Myxosarcina sp. GI1: one gene and its partner. The protein of the gene in region 1 interacts with the protein of each later gene in a pairwise test. Links are inferred from orthologs where the notes say so. Each region holds a gene or a part of one and is shown in the gene's direction. Other genes may lie near its edges.

What was found.
Region 2: the proteins of ruvA (region 1) and ruvC interact in binary tests that used the Escherichia coli proteins (3 or more experiments, as listed by UniProt). The link is inferred for Myxosarcina sp. GI1 from one-to-one orthologs.

Annotation. Positions count from the first base shown.
Region 1 is NZ_JRFE01000026.1:255,012-258,283, forward strand. The notes cover bases 224-3,160. They hold ruvA (Holliday junction branch migration protein RuvA), read left to right. Parts: upstream 224-1,341; coding sequence 1,342-1,980; downstream 1,981-3,160. Other genes in these bases: KV40_RS21430 (sucrose-phosphate phosphatase), read left to right, coding at 559-1,305; KV40_RS21445 (response regulator transcription factor), read right to left, coding at 2,533-3,160. In the rest of the region: KV40_RS21425 (hypothetical protein), read right to left, coding at 1-165; more of KV40_RS21445, read right to left, coding at 3,161-3,180. UniProt on the Escherichia coli protein: The RuvA-RuvB-RuvC complex processes Holliday junction (HJ) DNA during genetic recombination and DNA repair.
Region 2 is NZ_JRFE01000003.1:74,892-78,181, reverse strand. What follows is about bases 112-3,066. They hold ruvC (crossover junction endodeoxyribonuclease RuvC), read left to right. Parts: upstream 112-1,289; coding sequence 1,290-1,844; downstream 1,845-3,066. Other genes in these bases: KV40_RS01200 (sugar transferase), read left to right, coding at 2,216-3,066; petH (ferredoxin--NADP reductase), read left to right, coding at 112-1,133. Also shown: more of petH, read left to right, coding at 1-111; more of KV40_RS01200, read left to right, coding at 3,067-3,290.

The DNA of each region.
Region 1 (3,272 bases):
AGCTACGTCGGTAATACGATTGATTTCAATTCCAGGAGAAATTTCAATCCATAAAGAAGCATCCCCTGGCAGCGGCAAAAACCCTAATGCCACAGTACCAATATAGGCTGCGTGCTGAAGTTGTAATCTATCTAAATAAACATAACTGCGAAGTTCTACACCCAAAGCGTTAATCCCCTTATCAAAATTAGGATTTAGACTATCAAAGTAATTTTTGACGAAGTTAGAAAAAGCTCTGTTGCGTCTTGGTGACGTAGCAGTATCTTTCTAACCATTCTCCAGCTAACCAGTTTCTGTCGGCAATTGTAAAGACTAGTTTGTTAATTGAGAGGCTAAACTAAAATTTGACAGGGCTAAAAAGCGTTTGGTAGCAAATAACTAAAAAGGAGGTTATATTTTATGCTTGATGTTTGAGTTTACCGACTAAAATGCCAAGAAGATCGATCTTTTTTAAACCTTTGAACTAGAACGAGCTAGATTGAGTTTTATTGGTACGAGCGTTCGATCGCCGCTGTTAACTATGGTTTAAAACATCTAACTATAATTCAATATGCAGATATGAAGCCTTTTTTATTTGTAACCGACTTAGACAATACTTTGGTTGGAGACGATCCAGCTTTAAAAACTCTCAATCAACATTTAGCCAAACATCGTCAGGAGTATGGTACCAAAATAGTTTATGCAACTGGACGTTCTTTATATCTCTATCGACTGTTAGCAAAGGCAAAGTTGTTGTTGTCTCCAGATGCTTTAATAACTTCTGTGGGGACAGAAATGTATTTTGATTCTAATAAAGAAGTTTGCGATCCTGAGTGGGAAAAGATTTTGTCTCAGGGATGGAATCGTGAGGAAATAGTATCTATTGCTAGTAAGTTTGAAGATCTACAGTTTCAGCCCGATTCCGAACAAAATCCCTTTAAAATTAGTTATTATTTAGCACAATCGGTATCTGAAAAAGTAATTAATAAATTGAGAACCGCCCTTTACGATCGCGGTTATCAGGTAAAATTAATATATAGCGGCGGTCAAGATCTTGACCTGCTCCCACCTAATGGAGACAAAGGTTTGGCAGTACAGTTTTTACGCGATAGATGGAATATAGCTGCTTGTGACACCGTTACCTGTGGTGATTCTGGTAACGATGTTGCTTTGTTTATAGGGGAAGAAAAAGGAATTATTGTTGGCAATGCCAAACCTGAATTGAGTCAATGGTATCGAGAAAATAAACACGAATCGCTCTATTTTGCCAAGGCGGCTTGTGCTGGAGGAATTTTAGAAGGTTTAAAGTATTTTAATTTTGTTTAGAATTTGAATAAAATTCTGTAGCTCTTAACTCTATTAATGATTAGCTATCTTAAAGGCATAAATACTGAAATTGTTAAAACTATTAACAATCGCCACATTTTAATCTTAGAAGTTAACGACATCGGCTACGAAATTCAAGTTCCCTCTCGTTTGGTACAGCAGCTATCGACTGAAAATTCTGCCACCGTACAAATTTTTACCTATTTGCAAATACAAGAAGACAAACAAATTCTCTATGGTTTCGCCACTGCTGCCGAAAGAGATTTATTTCGTCAGTTAGTAGGAGTTAGCGGTATTGGAATGCAGTTGGGAATTGCGGCAATCGATACTTTAGGAATTTCGGATTTGGTAGGGGCAATTGTATCGGGGAATATCTCTACATTGACTAAAATTCCTGGTGTCGGAAACAAAACTGCCGAACGCATCGCTCTAGAACTTAAAACCAAACTATCTCAATGGCGTAAATTAGCTGGGGTAGCCATCGACCAACCCGCATCTTCTTCTCTTCCCAAGCCAGAAATCCTCGAAGATTTGGAAATGACTTTACTAGCTTTGGGATATAGCAACGAAGAAATCGAAAGTGCGATTAATGCTATAAGTCAAAACGATCTACTCCTTAAAAATCCTAACGTGGAAGAATGGATTAGAAGTGCAATCGCTTGGCTGGGAGAGTGAAATAATCTGAGGCGCGAAATTTGAATAAATATACGCCTTTTGCTGGTTTTGACGGCAACACTCTTCTTAGAGATAGCTTTTGACCTCTTCTAAAAACGACCACTACACTAAGCGACTGCCTCAAGCGAGCGTTCGCCTGTGCCAGCAGTCGCTGTATTTGCCCTTCAGCCATCGATCCTAGTCCGATCTAATTCAATCTAAATTTTACAGGTTTCTGGATGTTTTTGAGGGTTTTTCGAGGTCTTATAATAGGCTATAAAGCCGTTGTATCGCTTATTTTATCAAAGCTGGCAACAGGACTCGAACCTGCGACCGGCTGATTACAAATCAGCTGCTCTACCAACTGAGCTACGCCAGCATCAGGTATTTATAATAACAGATTTTATCTTTACCATCATTATTTTTTTTCACGATTGCCGATTGCGTTTGCGAAAGCAAATCCTTGGGACTCAGGCAGCGCGCCGAGCGCGATAAGCCTGAAAGGCATCAGAATTACGCGATCGCCCTATTAACTTGCCGTTAATAAGGCAACTACCGTCACTCTTTTACCTTCTACGCCATACTGCTTTCAATCGACCAGCGCGCTAACTCAGTACGATTATTGAGGCTAGTTTTATTTAGCATATTAGAGACATGGCTTTCTATGGTGCGCTGGCTGACATTCAGCTTCTCGGCAATTTCTCGATTAGCCATCCCTTTAGCTACCAACTGAACTACTTTTATTTCAGTTGGAGTTAACTCGACATTATGAGGAACTTTAATTGAAGGCGCGCCGTCCAAACTTCTAGGTCTTCCCTGTTCCCAACGCTTGATTTGATTGAGAGAAGATTCTACCTGAGCTACTAATTCTTCTGGCTCAAAGGGTTTGACCATGTAAACATCAGCACCTTCATTCAAACCTTTAACTTTATCTTGACTTTGACCCTTGGCTGAAAGAAATAGAACGGGAATTTTGTTAGTTGTTGGTTCTTCCCTAATATGCTTGACTAAAGCATAACCATCCATTTCTGGCATCATCACATCACAGATAATTAAATCGGGAATATGGCGATCGAGAACTTCTAATGCTTCGCGACCATTTTCAGCAGTTGCCACATTGTAACCTCTAAATTCTAGATAATCTTTTACAAGTAAAATCAAATTAGGGTCATCATCAATAAGTAGCAGTTTTTTATTATCTTTGGATAAATTTTCTTTCATAAGTAATACATTGAAAGTCTAAACTTGGATGCTGGTTAAAGTATTCGGTTGATGTATCCCTAAATTTATTTAGGTACAGAATCAAACGTAAG
Region 2 (3,290 bases), on another replicon or contig:
CAGGATTATCTCAAAACGGCAACAGTAGCGATATTCAGGCTCCTATTCGTAATAGTGGCACCATTTATATTACTGTGCCTTACAACCGCATGAATCAGGAAATGCGGCGGATCAACCGTTTAGGTGGCGAAATTGTCAGTATTAAGCCTCTTAACGGCGAATCAGCCAAAGAAGCAAATAAAACTGGCTCAAAACAGCAAACCAACAGTAACAATGGTAAATCAATGACTCAAGCGAAGGAAGAAAAGAAAAAAGTTCCAGTCAATATATATAGTCCTAGAGATCCTTATATGGGTAAGTGCGTTGAAATTTACGATCTAGTAGATGAAGGCGGAATTGGAACTTGCTGTCATATGACTTTCGATATCTCTGAAGGAGATCTTTACTATTTAGAAGGACAAAGTATCGGTATTATTCCTCCAGGAAAAAATGAAAAAGGCAAGCCTCATAAATTGAGACTTTATTCGATTGCTTCAACTCGACATGGAGACAACCTAGATGACAAAACCGTATCCTTATGCGTTCGGAAACTAGAATACGATCATCCAGAAACGGGCGAGCATGTCGAAGGGGTTTGCTCCAGCTTTTTGTGTGGACTCAAGCCCGATGACGAAGTAGCAATTATGGGACCTGTAGGAAAGGAAATGCTGCTTCCCGATGATGAAGATGCCAATATTATTATGATTGCTACGGGTACGGGGATCGCTCCATTCCGTGCTTATTTATGGCGCATGTTTAGAGAAGGCGATCTCAACCCCGACTATAACTTCAAAGGCTTTGCCTGGCTATTTTTTGGTATTCCCAAAACAGAGAATATTCTCTATAAAAAAGAGCTAGAAGAAATACAGAAAAACCATTCCGATAACTTCCGCATGGATTATGCGATTAGCCGCGAACAGAAAAATTCCGAAGGCGGCAAAATGTACATCCAACACCGTATTGCCGAACATGCCGACGAACTGTGGAAATTAATTCAAGATCCCAAAACTCATACCTATATTTGCGGACTTAAAGGTATGGAAGACGGTATCGATGAAGCTTTAGCAACCGCAGCTGAAAAAAGCGGTACCAATTGGGAAGAATATCGCAAGCAAATGAAAAAAGACGACCGCTGGCACGTAGAAACTTACTAAGGTTTTAGACACTAGCCGATCGCATTTATATCCAGGAAGCACAAACTTTCCTGAAAGTTTTAAATTTACAGCGCATCTACTATCTATATAGTTAGACGCGCTATTTTTTTGCTATGCTGAGGCGAAAAGCAAAGCGCCGTAAAAGCTACAAACACTGTGGTCAAAACCAGACAACGAAAAATTTTAGGAATCGATCCGGGAATTGCTATTGTCGGGTTTGGTACCATTGTCTGTCAAACAGCAGATCTGAGCTTGACTACCAGTTCTCCGATTAAACAAGTTTGTCAAGCCAAATCATTGAGATCTCCTAGCCTACTGGATTTTGGCACAATCGAGACACCTGCTAAAACTCCATTTGGCGATCGCCTCTGCACGATCTACGAGGATTTGCAAACTTTGATTGCTGAAATTCGCCCCGATTTGGTAGCAGTTGAAAAGCTATTTTTTTACCGCATGAGCCATACGATAACTGTCGCTCAGGCAAGAGGTGTTTTGATGTTGGTGCTGGCACAGGCAAATATACCTTATGTCGAGTTTGCCCCGCCTCAAATCAAGCAAACTCTAACAGGGCATGGCAATGCCCCCAAAATCGAAGTTCAAGAAGCGGTAGCCAGAGAATTAACCCTCGATTTTATTCCTCGTCCCGATGATGCAGCAGATGCGCTGGCGATCGCCCTGACGGCTTGGTTTCACGAATCTACAATATCGTAAGACCGCTTTATATGACATTTTTCACGTAAGTATGACATTTTTTACGCAAGCAAGATTTATTTTACAGATACAACTCCAATTGTGTATAATCACTGAAAAATCCAATTCACTATGTTATAAATATAAGATTTTTATTAGGTGTAAATAAAGCAATTTAAGCCTCATTTAGTAATAAATTTTACTAGTAACTTACTAAACACTTAAGTATCTAACAATCAAATCTACCGCTAAAATATATTGCCAATTGTCAAAAGCCAAAAAACAAATATTCCCACGAGAACTATCTATACAACTGCAGGCTAACACTTTGACCGAAGCCTATGAAATGAGTTTTATTTGCTCAATTAATCAATTAAGAAAGCAATCCAAGTATGCTGGAAAACTATACATCTACCACTAGCGAGCAGAGTAGTAATTTCTTCAGCCAAGAAGTTGATAAAAGCCGTGTGGTCAGGGATCTTCGCTCTCCTGGCTTTTTTAAAATAGCCATTCATCAGCTTATATATTTGGCTAAAGTACTAATTCTAATTTTGCTCGACAATTTGGGTTTGGCTGTAGCATGGCTAATCTCGGAAAATATGCGATTTTTGGCTTCTGAGAAGATTACTATTGATAACAGTCCGAACGATTTAATTATTCCTGCCATAATTCTCAATTTATGCTTTTTTATAACCTGCGGTTTATATGGCAAAAACGATCGCAGCAGAAATTTTATTGATTTGATTAAGGCAATTACTTTTACTCACATAGTTTTGCTGTCGGTTGCTTTCGAGTACTGCGATCCCAACTGCTTTTATCAGTTGCTAGCGGCATGGTTTTTGACTGTAGTGCTAACTAGCATGCAGCGTCTATCACTATTTAGTTTGGTATCTTATTTGCGCCGCCAGTATTCTCCGTTGAGATTCAAAATAATGCTGTTGGGCGATCGCGAAGATATTGCCAAAACCGAAGCTCTGTTGGAAGGCAATACTATGTTTCAAGTAGAAGCCAAGCTGGATTTATCAGAGTTTCGTCAACGTGACGGATTGACTATTGCTTTAGATAAGATCGATTATCGCAACATAGATGAAATCTTTATTTGTTCCTGGGAGCAAATTAAAGAGTCAACAAGCCTGTTTTGGAAGTTAAAATGCACTGGAGTTGATTGGCGCATTATCCCCATCAACTTCAAAGTACCCCAACACAGAAAAAACATCGTTACGGTAAAAGGAATCCCCACAATCAAATTCCACAATCCCACACTTATTGGCATCGACTTTTTTAGCAAACGTGTGTTCGATCTTGTGGTTTCATCACTACTGCTATTAATTTTAGGATTACCAATGCTGATAATAGCCTTGGCAATCAAACTCGATTCTTCAGGTTCGATTTTTTACAAGCAAACTCGCGTTGGCTTAAAGAATGAGCATTTTCAAGTCTGGAAATTTCGCACGATGGTAGAAAATG